Regions from separate parts of the Saccharothrix australiensis genome, predicted to be linked through region 1. Evidence: riboswitches for the same ligand, from Rfam matches in the RefSeq annotation. Region 1 holds a riboswitch; each other region holds the start of a gene.
What was found. A riboswitch is a leader RNA that binds a small molecule or an ion and turns the genes downstream of it on or off. The one in region 1 is predicted to bind S-adenosylmethionine.

Region 1 (5,517 bases):
GAGGGCCCGCGAGCTGGGCGGCATCCCGGTGGGGAGGATCGCCGAGTCCCGGTTCGGCCGCTTCACGACCCTGGGCGACCCGATGGGCGCGACGTTCAAGGTCATCCAAGCGCCGCCTTCCAGCCGAGGCTGACCACCAACGCCACCACGACGGTCAGGAACACGCGCCGCACGAACGCCGAACCGCGCCGGACCGCGAGCCGGGCGCCGAACACCGCACCGGCCAGGTTGCACGCCGCGAGCACGAGCCCCAGCCCCCACAGCACCTTGCCCGCCGGGATGAAGTAGAGCAGGGCGCCCAGGTTCGTCGCGACGTTGACCACCTTCGCCGTGGCCGATGCGCGCAGGAACGCGAACCCGAGCAGGCCGACCAGCAGGAACACCAGGAACGCCCCGGTGCCCGGCCCGGCGAGCCCGTCGTAGAAGCCGATCAGCCCGCCGCCCAGCACCATCATGGCGATCTGCGCGACACGCTTGAACCGCGGCGTCTCCGCCACGCCGAGTTCGGGCTTGCGCCACGTGTAGAGCCCGACGCCGACCAGCGCCACCAGCACGACCGCGTTCAGCACGGAGGGCTGGAGCGCCCCGGCGAACGCCGCACCGCCGACGGCGCCACCGAACGCGGCGAACGCCATGGGCAGCGCCGACCCCCAGTCGACCGTGGTCTGCCGGGCGTAGGTCACGACGGCGGAGCCCGTGCCGACGACCGACGCGACCTTGTTGGTGGCCAGCGCGTACAACGGCTGCCCACCGGGCCCGATCAGGAGCAGGGCGGGCACCTGGATGAGCCCTCCCCCGCCGACGACGGCGTCGACCGCACCGGCGAACGCCGCGGCGAGGCAGAGGAACAGCAGACCGGCGAGGGAGACCTGGCCGAAGCCGGGCCAGTCGAGAGCGCTCGTCACCCGATCAGCGTAACCGGACAGACGTACTGCTTTTTGGGCCGCGCCACCCCGCCGCGCCATCCCGCCGGCCACGCCACTCCCCTCGCGCCACCGCTCACTGCCGTGCCACTCACTGCCGTGCCACCCACCCGGCCGCACCCCGCCCCCACCCGCCGTACCGGACCCGAAGCCGGCTCGGCGCGCCACGAGACCGGCACCACTCGCCAAGGCCCGGATTCACGGTCCCGTGAGCAGCCCTGATATCCTTCCCAGTCGTACCCGCGCGGCATTCCGCAATGGAGGAAACCCACTCACCGGTGGGGCCGATCACCAGGCGCGGTACACCCCAGACCGAGGAGAAGGTGGCTTTCGCATGGCGAACATCAAGTCCCAGCTGAAGCGGATCAAGACGAACGAGAAGGCGCGCCTGCGCAACAAGGCCGTCAAGTCGTCCCTCAAGACCGCCATCCGCAAGTTCCGCGAGGCCGCGGAGGCCGGCGACAAGGAAAAGGCCACCGCCCTCGCCCGCGAAGCCTCCCGCAAGCTCGACAAGGCGGTCACCAAGGGCGTGATCCACGCCAACCAGGCCGCCAACAAGAAGTCGGCGCTGGCCAAGCGCGCCAACCAGATCTGAGTCCGGATCTCCCGAAACGCCGCTCCCTCACCCGAGGGGGCGGCGTTTCGCGTTCCCCACCGGCCACGTGCACGGCCACGCGCCCCACACAGCCGACCGCGCCCGACACAGCTCACAACCGACCCGACACAGCTCACACCGACACAGCCCACAACCGACACAGCCGCCTCCACGCACCCATCGGCGGCCGGATCGTCAGCAGTCCCGGATCAGCGGCAACATCAGCAGCGGCATCGGCGGCGACATCAGCGGCGACCGTGAGCGGCGACGATCCTCAGCACGGCCCGCTCCAGCGCATAGCCCGAGTCGGCCGCGACACCCTTGACGTCGGCGTTCAGCCCCGCCACCACGGACATCGCGACCGCGAGGCCGTCACCGTCCCAGCCACGCGCCTGCCCTTGCGCCTTCTTCACCTTCCACGGCGGCATGCCCAGTTCACCGGCGAGCTTGAACGGGTCGCCCCGTCCCACCGCCGACACCCGCGCGATGGTGCGCACGGCGTCCGCCAACGCGTCCGCGACCAGCACGTGCGGCACACCGAGCTGGATCGCCCAGCGCAGCGCCTCCAGCGCACCGGCGCGGTCGCCCATCACCGCCTTCTCCGCCACCGCGAACCCGGTCACCTCCGCCCGCCCGCGGTGGTAGCGGTGGACGGCGTGGGCGTCGACCTTGCCACCCGTGTCGGACACCAACTGGGACGCCGCCGCCGCGAGCTCCCTCAGGTCCGACCCCACCGCCTCGATCAGCGCGCCCACCGCGTCCGGGTCCGCCTTGCCACCCGCCGCGCGGATCTCGTTGCGCACGAACGCCTCGCGGTCCGCCGCCTTCGTGATCTTCGGGCACTCGGTGACGGCCGCACCCACCTTGCGCAGCGCCGCGGGCAGCTCCTTCGCGACCTTGCTGCGCCCACCACCACTGTGGACGACGACCAGCGTCACCCCGTCCGCGGGAGCCTTGGCATAGGCGACGACCGCCTCCGCGATCTCCTTGCCGGCGTCCTGAGCCGCCTCCAGGGCCACCACCCGCCCCTCGGCGAACAGCGACGGGCTCACCAGTTCGGCGAGTTCAGGCGGGGTGAGTTCGGTCACTTTCACGCGGGTCAGGTCGGCCTGCGGATCGGCCTTGCGCGCAGCCGCCAGCGCACCGCGCACCGCGCGCTCGACCAGCAATTCCTCCTCGCCGACGACCAGGTGCACGGGGTCTGGCGACACTGCGGACGGGCTCACGGCAGCGATCCTCCCACGAGGTCGGCCGCGTCCGGATGGTGGACGGATCTGGCTGAAGGCCGGGACCGTGCCGTAAGTTGGCACCCACAACCGAATACCGCTCATCCAGAGGGGCAGAGGGATCGGCCCGAAGAAGCCCCGGCAACCCGTCGCGCAGCGTCCGCTGCCCGCGACCACGGTGCCAATTCCGACCCGCGACGCGGGAAAGATGAGGAGATACCTCGCGATGACTGCCGTCAGTGCGCCTTCGGCCACCACCACCTCCTTCGACCTCGGTCCGGCACGTGCCCTGTCGTGTCGTGAATGCGGCCACGAGACCCCGCTCGCGCCCGAATACGCCTGCCTGGAGTGTTTCGGCCCGCTGGAAGTCGCCTACGACTTCGGCCGCGTCCGCCGCGAGGACATCGAGGCGGGTCCCCGGTCGATCTGGCGCTACCGCGGGCTGCTCCCGGTGCCCTCCGACGTCGAGTCGCACCCCAACACCAACCCCGGCAACACCCGCCTCGTCGAGGCCGACCGCCTGGCCAAGGCGCTGGGCGTGCGCAAGGTCTGGGTGAAGGACGACACCGGCAACCCCACCCACTCGTTCAAGGACCGCGTCGTCGGCGTCGCCTTGGCCGCCGCCCGCGAACTGGGCTTCAAGGTGCTCGCGTGCCCCTCCACCGGCAACCTGGCCAACGCCGTCGCGGCGGCGGCGGCCCGAGCCGGCTGGCAGTCCGTCGTGCTGGTTCCCTCCTCCCTCGAAAGCGCCAAGATCCTCATGACCGCCGTCTACGACGGCAACCTGATCACCGTCGACGGCAACTACGACGACGTGAACCGCCTCGCGCAGGAACTGGCCGCCGAACACGAGGACTGGGCGTTCGTCAACGTCAACGTCCGCCCCTACTACGCCGAGGGCTCGAAGACCCTCGGTTACGAGGTGGCCGAGCAGCTGGGCTGGCGACTGCCCGACCAGATCGTGGTGCCCATCGCGTCCGGCTCGCAGCTCACCAAGGTCGACAAGGCGTTCCGCGAGTTCGGTCAGCTCGGCCTGGTCGACGCCACCCCGTACAAGGTGTTCGGCGCGCAGGCCACCGGCTGCTCACCGGTGGCGGCGGCGTTCAAGGCAGGCCACGACGTGATCTCCCCCGTCCGCCCGGACACGATCGCCCGGTCGCTGGCGATCGGCGCCCCCGCCGACGGCCCCTACGTGCTCGACGCCGTCCGCCGGACCGGTGGCGCGATCGAGGACGTCACCGACGAAGAGGTCGTGGAGGGCATCCGCCTGCTCGCCCGCACCGAGGGCATCTTCGCCGAGACCGCCGGCGGCGTCACCGTGGCGACGGCGAAGAAGCTCATCGAGACCGGTCAGCTCGACCCCGACGCCGAGACCGTGCTGCTGATCACCGGCGACGGCCTCAAGACCCTCGACGCCCTCGGCGACCGCATCGGCCCGCGCGCCAACGTCCCGCCGTCCGCCGAGGCCGTGCTGAACGCCCTCAAGGACTGACCGCCCGACCTCCCTTCAGCACCGACCCGGACAGACCGGCTCACCTGACATGACCGCTCGGCTCATGGCGGGTGAGCCGGTCTTCCGGCCGGACCCGACCACCCCACCACGGTGGTCACGACGCGCGGCTGCCGATCACAACGCGATGCGGGACGTGTGCAGCCAGCCGCTCCGCGGGAACGACGACAGCTCCGGCAACACGTAGGGGCCGACTTCCTCGGTCTCGGACCGCCACGCCGTGAGCTGTTGCGGCCACGGCGAAGCCGTCTTGTGCCCGTTGTACCGATTGGCCCGCCAATCCTCGGGTGGGATGGTGAGGTCGTCGTCGAACAAGGTGTCGGCGATCCGCTGATAGGCATCCTCGGGCGACTTCACCTCCGTGGTGCGCACGAGTTTCGTGACCGTCGCCCGCGCCACGATGCCCCGTCCACCGGCCGGGATCTCCTGGCAGATGTAGAAGGCGAACCCGGTCCGCAGTTCCTCGCGCGGCCAGGGGTGGGCGACGTAACCGGGCTGCCACAGTGCCCACCCCAGCTCACGCGGCTCCCAGCCGGTGTGCAGTCGGACCCACGTGTCGTCGTTGCTCATGGTTTGCTCCCTTTCGTTGTGTTCAACGGCTGTTCTTCGTTCAACGGCTCTTCTTCAACGGCTCTTCTTCAGCGGATCGCCCCGGCGGACGACCCGCGGCCCCTCCGGGCCGGGCAGGACGGCGGTGTCGCCGTCCCGATCAGTGCGCAGCACCAGCACGCCCTGACCCCCCAGGGCATCGACCAGCACCTCGCTGGGGTGGCCGTAGCGGTTGCCCGCCCCGACACTGACCAGCGCAACCCGTGGCCGCACCGCCGCGAGGAACGCGGGCGACGAGTACCGCGACCCGTGATGCGGCACCTTCAACACCTCGGCCCGCAGGTCGACGTGCTCACCGAGCAGCCCGGCCTGCCCAGCCAACTCGACGTCACCGGTCAGCAACACCCGCCCAGCGGCGGTCGTCGCCCGCAGTACCACCGACGCGTCATTGACCGCGGTGTTCTCCTCCCCTCGCGGCACTACTCGCGGCCCCAGCACATCCAGCTCCAGCCCCGGCCAGCTCAACCGCTGCCCGACACCCAGCTCGACCACCTGGACCCCGGCGGCGCTCGCTTGCGCACGCACCTCCTTCCACGCCCACTCGGGCTGCCGTGACGGCCCGACGGCCACCGCGCCGACTCCCCGCTCCGCGAGGACCGCCGCCAACCCGCCGATGTGATCGGCGTGCAAGTGACTCAGCACCACCAACGGGAT
Region 2 (5,517 bases), 730 kb from region 1:
TCGTTGGCGACCGCGACCTTGGCGCCCTCGGGCAGGTCGGCCAGGTTCTTGTGCTTCCTGGAGTACACGCCGAGCGGCTCCAGGTGCACCGGGCCGACCCACTCCAGCGTCGCGCCGCTCTCCGACTTGAACGTCTCCAGGTACGGCACGGTCTGGAAGTAGTTGGCGTCCAGCGAGCCGTCCACCAGCGCGGTGTTCGGCTGGACGTAGTCGGTGAACTCCACGACCTCGATCTTCAGGCCCTTGTCCTTGGCCAGGTTGTCGGCCACGTACTTGAGCACCTGGGCGTGCGGGACGGGGCTGACGCCCACCTTGAGCGCCGCGTCGGGGTCGGACGCGGCGCCACCGGTCTGGCCGCTTCCGCAGCCGACCGCGGTCAGCAGCACGGCGACGAGGGCAGCACGAATACGCATGGGGATTTCCTCAATCAAGGTCGAACGGGAGGGCGGAGGTCAGACGGAGGCGTGCCGGCGGCGGTCGACGCCGCGCGCGACGCGGTTGAACAGGAACTGAATCAGGGTCGCGATGACGGCGAGCACCGCCACGGTCGACCAGAGGACCCGGTCGTCGAAGCGCTGGTAGCCCAGCCGCACGGCGAGGTCGCCGAGGCCGCCGCCGCCGAGCACGCCGGCCATCGCCGAGTAGCCGAGCAGGGCGATCGCGGTCACGCCGATCGCGTTGACCAGCGCGGGCAGCGACTCGCGCAGGAGGACGCTGCGGACGATGCGGGTCGTGGTGGCCCCGGTGGTGACGGCGGCCTCGACCACCGCCACGTGCACTTCCGACAGGACGTTCTGGACGAGCCTGCCGACGAACGGGATGGCGCCCACCGACAGCGGCACGATCGCCGCCGTCGGTCCGATGGACTGCCCGATCACCAGCCGCGTCAGCGAGGTCAGCAGCACCAGCAGCACGAGGAACGGCATCGCGCGGCCGAGGTCGACCACGAACCCGAGCAGCTTGTGCAGCAGCGGCCTCGGCCTCAGCCCACCGGGAGCGGTGAGCTGGAGCCAGACGCCGACGGGCACACCGAGCACGGTGGCGATCAGGGTGGAGACGCCCACCATGTACAACGTCTCGCCGGTAGCCGTGACGAGGTAGTCGAACACGGTGGGCCAGGGTGTCGCAGATTTCACGCAGCTACTCCCTGCGGACCGGCCAGGGTCCGGCGCACCGCCCCACCCGCCTCCGCAATCCATTCCAGGGCCGAATCGGAACGCTCGCCGGTCAGGCCGACGCGGAACCGCGCCACCGGCGTCTCGCCGAGCCGCGTCAGGCCGCCGCCCAGCAGGTTGAGGTCCACGCCGAACCGGTTGGTCGCCTCGGGCAGCAGCGCGCCGACGGCCGCGAAGCCGACCAGCACCACGTCCGCCACCCGGTCGTACGCGCCCTCCACCGCCGGGTTCTGGTCCACGGCGGGCAGCAGCGCGGCGGCCGTGCGCGAGGACGCGTCGGCGACCAGGTCCAGCACCTTGCCGTGCTCCACCACGCGCCCGCCGTCCAGGACGGCCACGTCGTCGCAGATCTTCCGGACCACGCCCATGTCGTGGGTCACCACGAGCACCGTCACGCCCAGCTCGGCCCGCGCCCGGTCGAGCACGGTGAGCACCGAGCCGGTCGTGTCGGGGTCGAGGGCGGAGGTCGGCTCGTCGGCCAGCAGCACGGACGGGCTGGCCGCGAGGGCGCGCGCGACGGCGATGCGCTGGCGCTGGCCGCCGGAGAGCTGGTCGGGGTAGGAGCCCGCCTTGTCGGTCAGGCCGACGAGGTCGAGCAGCTCGGCGACGCGCGTGCGCCGCTGCGGGCCGGGCACGCCCGCCGACTCGAGCGGCAGCGCCACGTTGCCCGCGGCGGTCCGCTGGCGCAGCAGCGAGTCGCCCTGCGGCACGACGCCGATCTGCCTGCGGGCGGCGCGGAGCGCGGTTCCGCCGAGCGACACCAGGTCGGTGCCGTCGACGCGGATGGCGCCGCTGTCGGGCCGCTCCAGGAGGGCCACGCACCGGGCCAGCGTGGACTTGCCCGCCCCGCTGGGGCCGACGACGCCGAGGACGGAGCCCGCGGCGACGTCCAGGTTCACGCCGTCCAGCGCGCGAACCTGACCGGTACTGCCGGGGAAGGTCTTGGTGAGGTTCTCAACAGTGATCACGTTTCGCTCCACGACTGCACGCGGCAGCGCACGCTCGTGGCGTGCGCGGCCGGAGGCCAGCTCAAGAAGGGTGTCCGGAGGACGGCGAGGAACTCGGAGAAGCGCCGGGACGGGTCAGCTGCGACAGCCCGACACCGTGCGACGTCCGTGGTCGACGACTCGCCGGCGGGTGAGCAGCATCCTGGGCACGTGATCCTCCATCGATCCTGGCTGAAGCACCTGCCTCCACGGGGAGGTGGTTGCTGCGGCGTCGTGGAGCCAGGTCTCTCGGCCGCTCGGGATGGCAGCACGAGTACACCTGACGCAGAGGCATGAACGCAAGCCTGTATGCGGATCGTTCGCCAAATCACACTTATGGCCGAAAGATCATCGGCTATCGCGACGAGGAAACCTCGGCTATCCGGACGAATTCCCGGACGCCCAGTTGTTCGCCCCGAGCGCCCGGATCGACGCCTGCCAGCGACAACAGGCGCCCGGCCTCGGCGGCCGAGCCCGCCCACCCGGACAGCGCGCCCCGCAAGGTCTTCCGGCGCTGCGCGAAAGCCGCGTCCACCAAGGAGAACAGCACCTTCTGGTCCACAGTGGACAGAGGGTCGTGGCGGGTGAACGCGACCAGCGCGGAGTCCACGTTCGGCACCGGCCAGAACACCGACCGCGACACCGGTCCGGCGCGGCGGGCGTCGGCGTACCAGGCGAGCTTGACGCTCGGGACCCCGTAGACCTTGCTGCCGGGACCCGCGGCCATCCGGTCGGCCACCTCGGACTGCACCATCACCAGGCCGGTGCGCAGGGAGGGCAGCTCGGCCAGCAGGTGCAGCACGACCGGCACGGCCACGTTGTACGGGAGGTTGGCGACCAGCGCGGTGGGCGGCTCCGGGAACCGGTCGGCCGTGACGCGCATCGCGTCGGCCTCGACCACGGTCAGCCGGTCCGCGAGCCCCGGCGCGCGCTCGGCGACGGTCCGCGGCAACCTGGCCGCCAGGACCGGGTCGATCTCGACGGCCGCCAAGGCGCGACAGGCGGGCAGCAGGGCGAGCGTCAGCGACCCGAGCCCCGGCCCGACCTCCAGCACCACGTCGTCGGCCGACAGGTCGGCGGCGGCGACGATCTTCCGCACCGTGTTCGGGTCGTGGACGAAGTTCTGCCCCAACTTCTTGGTGGGCCGAACCCCGACCTCGGCAGCCAGCCGCCGGACGTCCGCGGGGCCGAGCAACGAACTCCCCGGCACCGCGGACGAAGTCCCATCAGTCACCAACACATTCTCCCCCACCCGCCGGGACAGGGGCCGCGCAGCCTGTCGCACGCCCTCCTTCAACCCCGGCGGGGCCGCGTCGACGCCTGGACCGAGTCAATCCGCCAACGCGGAGCCCCTTGGCGGAGCGTTGGCGGATTCACGAGGGAAGGCGCCGACTCCAGGCGGCCCCGCCCGCCGCGACGGGAGAGCGGCAATCCAACACAGCCCCACCCGCCGGGACAGGGGCCGCGCAGCCTGTCGCACGCCCTCCTTCAACCCCGGCGGGGCCGCGTCGGCGCCTGGACCGAGTCAATCCGCCAACGCGGAGCCCCTTGGCGGAGCGTTGGCGGATTCACGAGGGAAGGCGCCGACTCCAGGCGGCCCCGCCCGCCGCGACGGGAGAGCGGCAATCCAACACAGCCCCACCCGCCGGGACAGGGGCCGCGCAGCCTGTCGCACGCCCTCCTTCAACCCCGGCGGGGCCGCGTCGGCGCCTGGACCGAGTCAATCCGCCAACGCGGAGCCCCTTGGCGGAGCGTTGGCGGATTCACGAGGGAAGGCGCCGACTCCAGGCGGCCCCGCCCGCCGCGACGGAGGAGCGGCAATCCAACACAGCCCCGCCCGCCGCGACGGAGTCGCGGCCGATGTCACGACAGCCCGAGCCTGCTCTGGCAGTGCGGCCACGCCGAGTACCCACCGCGCGCGTCGCGCAGCTTGGTCGCCACGGCGATCTGCTGCTCGCGGGTCGCCTGGTGCGGGTACGCGGCGTACTGGCCGCCGCCGTACGCGTCCCAGGTGCTCTTGTTGAACTGGAGGCCGCCGTAGTAGCCGTTGCCGGTGTTGATGGCCCAGTTCCCGGTCGCCTCGCACTGCGCGAGCCGGTCCCACACCTCGCCGTCCGGCGGGAGCTTGGTGCCGACCTTGACCTTCTTGGCCTTCGGCTCCTTGGTGACCTTCGCGCCGAGCTTCTCGCGGTTGGTCTCCTGGCCGTTCTTGAGCGTCACGCGGTAGGTGACGATCTGCTCGCCGGGCTCGCCGGGGTCGATGACCTCCTTGGAGCCCTTCATCAGCGAGCCGTCCGGGATCTCCTCGACGGACTGCTCGACGGTCTCCGTCGCGTTGATCACGGACACGCCGGTCCGGCTGATGTGGACCTCGGCGCCGTTGGTGATGCGCAGGTCGGCGGCGGTTTCGAGCTTGTCCTCGGCGCCCAGCGTCAGGTTCTGCGCCTTCAGCAGCTCGTCGACCGTCACGGCGTTCGTGCGGATCTGCTGCGGCGGGTTGCCGCCGTCGAACAGGGTGACCGTCTTGAGGCTCTTGACCTCCAGCGACAACCCGTCGAGCGGGACGGCCATGTTCCGGTCGTGGGAGACCCACGCGCCCTCGTCGTCGATCTTGAGCTGGTCCAGCGCCTCGTCCACGCTGACCGAGCGGACCCAGCCCTCGCGCTGCTCGCCGTCGACCGTCGCCTTCACCAGGCGACCGCGGTCGAGCGAGATCTTCCCGCCGTCGCCGACCTTCGCCTGGGGCGACGGGCTGAGCGCGTCGTGCTCGCCGACCGCGATGCCCTCGTCGGCGAGGATCTCGCCCACCGTGGACTCGTAGGTGCGGACGGTCTTGGCCTCGCCGTCGACGTCGACCGTGACGGACTTGTCCATCGCGATCGCGGTGGCGCCGCCGCCGGAGATGGTCACCAGCACGGTGGCGACCGCGGCCTTGAGGAAGCGGCGCTTCCACTTCCCGGCGGCCTCGACCAGGGCGGCGGGCGGGGCGCTCGGCTGCTCCGCGGCCAAGCCGCTCGCGACCCGGTCCTGGGAGACCTCGTCCGGGATGGTGATCGGCGGCAGGAGCGTGGTCTCGGCGTTGATCAGCCGGATCAGCTCGTCGACGTCCACGTCGGCGTTGGCCAGCACCTCGTCCGCGTCGGGTCCGAGGACCTCCAGGACGTCGTCCGGCGTGATGCTGAAAACCGAGGTGTCCCAGTCGGACCAACCGGCCTCCGGTCTCTCCAGGACGTCCACCGAGGTGGACTTCACGGGAGTAAACCAGTCGGTGTCCTCGTTGAACGAGTTCACGGGGTTCCATACCTCCTGAAGGCGCGAAGGACGCGCACACGTTCGGTGTCGGCGGTCAGCTCGTG
Region 3 (5,517 bases), 4.8 Mb from region 1:
GAGGACTAGGGCTCGTCGCGTCGGCGGTCGCGCCCGAACAGCTTCGCGAAGAACGAGCGCCCGGCGGGCCGCGGCTCGTCCGGTGATCGCTCCGCCCGCCCCGACGACCGCGACGACGGCGGTGGCTGCGACGACTGCGACGACGACTGCGGTGGCGGCTCGGTCGCCTCGGGCTGGTCGCCCCCGATCACGGCGGGCGCGACGCTCCAGCCGCCGCCACCGGTCGCCGCCCGGTCACCGCCGACGTCGACGGGCCGGTGCACGACCGTGTCGTCCGCGCGCGGGTCCACCGACCGCGCCCGCCGGTGCTGCGCCTCGGCCGCGTTCCAGGCGGCCACGTCCGCCGGGCGGCGACGTCGGCCCGGTGTGACCGGGATGCCCCGCGGTGGCGTGCGGTCCGGGTCGTCGTAGTGCGTGGACACCACACGTACCTCCCATACGAGCGTGCCGTTGATCCAAACGTTACGCGAACGCGACCCGTCCGTGGGAGGAATGTGCGAGTCGGCGCGGCACGCGCGCGGTATCCGGCGGTCAGCCCTCGGAACGCAGCAGTTCCAACGCCTTCGCGAGGTCGTCCGGGTAGGGGCTGGTGAACTCCACCCACTGGCCGTCCGCCGGGTGGTGGAACCCGAGGGTGCGGGCGTGCAGCCACTGCCGCGTCACGCCCAGCCGCTTGGCCAGCACCGGGTCCGCGCCGTAGGTCAGGTCGCCGACGCACGGGTGCCGCAGCGCCGAGAAGTGCACCCGGATCTGGTGCGTGCGCCCGGTTTCCAGGTGCACGTCCAGCAGCGACGCCGCCCGGAACGCCTCCACCACCTCGTAGTGGGTGATGCTCGGCTTGCCGTTGGCCATGACGGCGAACTTGTAGTCGTGCTTGGGGTGCCGGTCGATCGGCGCGTCGATGGTGCCCTTGATCGGGTCCGGGTGGCCCTGCACCAGCGCGTGGTACAGCTTGTCGACGGTGCGCTCCTTGAACGCCTGCTTGAGCACCGAGTACGCGTGCTCGCTCTTGGCGACGACCATCACACCCGTGGTGCCGACGTCCAGCCGGTGCACGACGCCCTGCCGCTCGGCCGCGCCGGACGTGGCGATCCGCACACCCGCCGCCGCGAGCCCGCCGACCACCGTCGGCCCCGTCCAGCCGGGGCTGGGGTGCACGGCCACGCCGACCGGCTTGTCGACCACGATGACGTCGTCGTCCTCGTGCAGGATCGCGAGCCCTTCGACGGCGATCGCCTGCACCCGCACCGGGTTCTCCGGCTCGGGCAGCGTGACCTCCAGCCACGCGCCGGCCACCAGCCGGTCGGACTTGCCCGCGGGCTGCCCGTCCAGCACCACGTCGCCGGACTCGGTCAGCGCCGCCACCGCCGTGCGGGACAGGCCGAGCAGCTTGGCCAGCCCGGCGTCCACGCGCATCCCGTCCAGCCCGTCGGGCACGGGCAGCGTCCGGTAGCCGCTCACGCGCCCGCCCCCGACCCGGAGGGACCCGACCCCGGAGAACCGGACGCCGGAGAACCGGACGCCGGGGAACCCTGTCCCGAAGAACCGGACGCCGGGGTGCCGGACGCGCCGGCCTTCGCCGGCCGCGTGCCGTCGTAGTCGCGCTGGAGCAGCGCCATCAGCACGATCACCGCGCCGCCGACGCAGATGCCCGAGTCGGCGACGTTGAACACCGGGAAGAACGCGCCGTAGGGCTCGATCACGGAGATGAAGTCCACCACGTGGCCGCGCAGCGGTCCGGGACCGCGGAACACCCGGTCCGCCAGGTTACCCAGCGCGCCGCCCAGCACGAGGCCGAGCCCGACGGCCCAGCCGACGGACCGGAGCTTGCGGGCGATCCACAGGATGAACCCGACGACGCCGAACGCCACCAGCGCGAGGATCAGCGTGAACCCCTCGGCCAGGCCGAACGCGGCGCCGGAGTTGCGCAGGAACGAGAGGTAGACCAAGCCGCCGAACAGCTCGACGGGCTCCTGGCCCTCCAGCGTCCGCACGGCGATCACCTTGGTGACGACGTCCAGCGCCAGCACCACGGGCGCGATCGCCGCCAGCAGCGCCACCCGCCGCTTGGGCAGCGGCCGTGCCCCGGTCGCCGCCGCGCCGTCCGGCCCGGTGCCCGGTTCGCTGTTGGACTCAGTGCTCACCGGCCCATTGTCCAGCATCGCCTCAGCGCAGGAACGGCGGGAGCGCCCGGCGGTCGTCCACCGGCACCCAGCGGCCCTCGACGACCTCGTAGTCCCACCGCGCGCCGTCGAGCACCAGCGACCGCAGCGCGGCCACGAGCCGGTCCACGTGCTCGACCGTCGTGCCCAGCCCCAGCGACGCCCGCAGCGCCCGGTCGCCGTCGGTCAGCCGGTGCACGGCCACGTGCGCGCAGAACGCGCCGTCGCGGACGCCGACGCCGTGCTCGGCGGACAGCGCGGCGGCGAGGTACCCGGCGTCCTGCCCGGCGACGACGAAGCTCACCACGCCCACCCGGTCGTGCTCCGGGCCGAACAGCGACAGCTCGCGCAGGCCGGGCACGGTCGCCAGCCCGGCGCGGAGCCTGGCCAGCAGCTCCCGCTCGTGCGCGACGGTCTGCGCCCAGTTGCGGCCGAGCAGGTCGCACGCCTCGGCGAGGGCGTGCACGCCGACCACGTTCGGCGAACCGGCCTCGTGCCGCTCGGGCACCGCCGACCACGCCACGCCGAGCCGGTCGCCGCGGTCGGTGACGCGCGCGGTCGCGCCGCCGCCGACCAGGTACGGCTCGGCCGCCTGGAGCCAGTCCGCCCGCCCGACCAGCACGCCCGCGCCGAACGGCGCGTACACCTTGTGCCCGGACAGCACGGCGTAGTCGACGTCGAGCGCCTTGAGGTCGACGGGCCGGTGGGGTGCGAGCTGGGCGGCGTCGAGCGCGACCCTGGCGCCGTGCCGGCGGGCCACCGCCGCGAGTTCGGCCACCGGCCACACCTCGCCGGTCACGTTCGACGCGCCGGTCACCACGACCAGGCGCGGCCCCTCGGGCGCGGCGGCCAGCGCCCGGTCCAGCTCGGCGACCGCGGCGGACGGCGAGGCGGGCGTGCGCAGCCGCCGGACGTGCGGCCCGCGCCACGGCAGCAGCGCGGCGTGGTGCTCGGTGTCGAACAGCAGCACGGCCGTGTGCCGGGGCAGCGAGCGGGCCAGCAGGTTCAGCGAGTCGGTCGTGTTGCGCGTGAACACCACGGTGTCGCCCGGTCGCGCGCCGAGGAACCGGCGCACCGCGTCACGGGCCTGCTCGTAGACGCGGGTGGACACCCGCGAGGCGAACCCCGCTCCCCGGTGGACGCTGGCGTACCAGGGCAGCAGCTCGTCGACGGCGTCGCGCACCTGCTCCAGGCAGGGCGCGCTGGCGGCGTGGTCGAGGTTGGCGTACTCGACGCGTTCGCCGGTGACCAGCGGCACGCGCAGCGCGGCGCCCACGACGCGGGGCAGGGCGGCGATCGATCCGGGAACTGCGACGGTCATGTCAACCTCCGACGGGTCCGGCGGACTCCGCTGGGGAAGGCCCGCGCTTGCCCGACGCCCTGCGCGCCGAGCCAGGTCCTCATCGGGGGCACCCCACCGCGGTAGGAGGGTTGCCGGCCAGCTAGCCCGAGCTTCGCGCTGGCACTCATGACCTCGACGCCGAAGTTAGCCGACACCGGCCCGCCGAGTCGAGCCGGGTTCACATCCTGGGAGCACGCTGATCACGGGTGCCGCGCCGGCGCGCCGACCCGGTCGCGGCGGTCCCGCCGCCGCGCGAGGACGACCGCGCCGGGCCGGCGTCGCCCGCCGACCGCGCCGGTCACGGCAGTCCCGCGTCGCCCTTCCACCGCGCGAACCGGCCCGCCCGGTCGACCGCCCGGATGCGCCGCTCGGTGGCGGTGCGGGCGTGCTCGGTGCACACGACGAGGAGCTGGTCGTGCTCCTGGAGCCGGGTGGTGGCCTGCGGCGTGAAGCCCTGGTCCTCGCGCACCACGAGGCTGACCGTCGCGCCCGGCGGCAGCCGCAGCTCCGACAGGTACACGCCGTGCAGCTTGGACCCGCGCTGGATGCGCACCTGCAACAGCTCCGCGCCCAGCTCGTCCAGCGCGGACGAGTCGACCTCGATCTCCCGCGCCTCGCCGGAGCGCACCAGCCCGAGCCAGCGCGCCAGCCACGGCAGCGACGTCCCCTGCACGATCGTGAGCACGATGACCAGCACGAACACCACGTCGACCAGCCGGCCCGCGTCGGGCACGCCCTGGATGAGCGGGATCAGCGCGAACACGATCGGCACCGCGCCGCGCAGCCCGGACCACGAGATGAACGCCTGCTCCCGCCAGGGCACCCGGAAGGGCAGCGCCGCGACCAGCACCGACACCGGCCGGGCGAGCAGCACCAGCACCGCGCCCGCCACGAGCGCGGGCACCAGCGCCTCCGGCAGCCGCTCGGGCGAGGCGTACAGGCCGAGCAGGACGAACAGGCCGATCTGCGCGATCCAGCCGAGCCCCTCGGCGAACGACAGCGTGTCCGACCGGTGCGGCAGCCGGGCGTTGCCCAGGACCAGCGCGGCGGTGTAGACGGCGAGGAAGCCGGACGCGTGCGCCAGGTCGCCCGCCGTGTACGCGAGCAGGCACACCGCGACCGTCGCCAGCGGGTACAGGCCGGTGGAGGGCAGCGCGGCCCGCCGCAGCGCGACACCGCCGAGCCAGCCCAGCCCGACGCCGATCGCCGCGCCCGCGAGGAGTTCGTAGACCAGCAGCAGCGGCGTGGTCCAGGTGATCGCGTCGGACGAGGCGAGCAGCACGACCGCGATGTACACGGGCGCGTCGTTGATGCCGGACTCCAGTTCCAGCGCGCCGATCAGCCGCTTGCCGACCCCGACGCCGCGCAGCACGCTGAACACCGCCGCCGCGTCCGTGGACGACAGCACCGCGCCCCACAGCAGTGCGGTGCGCCAGTCCAGGCCCAGCAGGTGGTGCAGCGCCAGCCCGGTCACGCCGATGCTGACCGCCACGGACACTGTGGACAGTGCGATGCCGAGGCCCAGCGCGGGTTTCACCGCCGACCACCGCGTGGTCAGGCCGCCTTCGGTGAGGATCAGCACGAGCGCGACCGTGCCCAGCGAGCGGGTCAGGTCGGCGTCCTCGAACTGGATGCCCAGCACCGCTTCCCCGAGCAGGACGCCGATGCCCAGGTACAGCAGGAGCGAGGGCAGACCGAGCCGGATCGACACCCGCACCGCGATGACCGAGAGCAGCAGGACCGCGGCGCCGATGCCGAGGAAGGCCGTCACACCACCCACTCGACCTCCTGGTTGTTCACGCTGTGGGTGTCATTCTCCCCGGTGAAGCCGGTTTGGACTAATCCGGCGCGGTCGCGACGTCGCTAACCGGACGCCGGCACCGCTCCCAGGAGCCGGTCGGCCGGGGTGCCGCCCGACCCGTCCGGCTCGCCGGAAAGCCTTGCAGGGCAATCGATTCAAGACACCCGGCCCGGCATGTCCACAAAGGACTGGTCAAGTTCGGCGGACCCGCC

Region 2: another riboswitch for S-adenosylmethionine. It lies ahead of C8E97_RS05015 (methionine ABC transporter ATP-binding protein); the one in region 1 lies ahead of thrC (threonine synthase).
Region 3: another riboswitch for S-adenosylmethionine. It lies ahead of C8E97_RS27785 (aminotransferase class V-fold PLP-dependent enzyme); the one in region 1 lies ahead of thrC (threonine synthase).

The regions. Positions count from the first base shown of each region.
Region 1 covers NZ_RBXO01000001.1:1,761,663-1,767,179, reverse strand. Annotated here, with positions in the region: gene C8E97_RS08325 (VOC family protein) at 1-133, shown strand, start outside; gene C8E97_RS08320 (TSUP family transporter) at 102-905, opposite strand; gene rpsT (30S ribosomal protein S20) at 1,258-1,518, shown strand; gene holA (DNA polymerase III subunit delta) at 1,764-2,744, opposite strand; SAM riboswitch class I at 2,843-2,959, shown strand; gene thrC (threonine synthase) at 2,971-4,236, shown strand; gene C8E97_RS08300 (hypothetical protein) at 4,372-4,824, opposite strand; gene C8E97_RS08295 (DNA internalization-related competence protein ComEC/Rec2) at 4,879-5,517, opposite strand, start outside.
Region 2 covers NZ_RBXO01000001.1:1,029,156-1,034,672, reverse strand. Annotated here, with positions in the region: gene C8E97_RS05025 (MetQ/NlpA family ABC transporter substrate-binding protein) at 1-413, opposite strand, end outside; gene C8E97_RS05020 (methionine ABC transporter permease) at 453-1,136, opposite strand; gene C8E97_RS05015 (methionine ABC transporter ATP-binding protein) at 1,133-2,143, opposite strand; SAM riboswitch class I at 2,338-2,430, opposite strand; gene rsmA (16S rRNA (adenine(1518)-N(6)/adenine(1519)-N(6))-dimethyltransferase RsmA) at 2,517-3,395, opposite strand; gene C8E97_RS05005 (resuscitation-promoting factor) at 4,025-5,452, opposite strand.
Region 3 covers NZ_RBXO01000001.1:6,575,941-6,581,457, forward strand. Annotated here, with positions in the region: gene C8E97_RS27765 (AsnC family protein) at 1-9, shown strand, start outside; gene C8E97_RS27770 (hypothetical protein) at 6-422, opposite strand; gene C8E97_RS27775 (RluA family pseudouridine synthase) at 532-1,416, opposite strand; gene lspA (signal peptidase II) at 1,458-2,162, opposite strand; gene C8E97_RS27785 (aminotransferase class V-fold PLP-dependent enzyme) at 2,167-3,483, opposite strand; SAM riboswitch class IV at 3,522-3,636, opposite strand; gene C8E97_RS27790 (potassium/proton antiporter) at 3,803-5,275, opposite strand.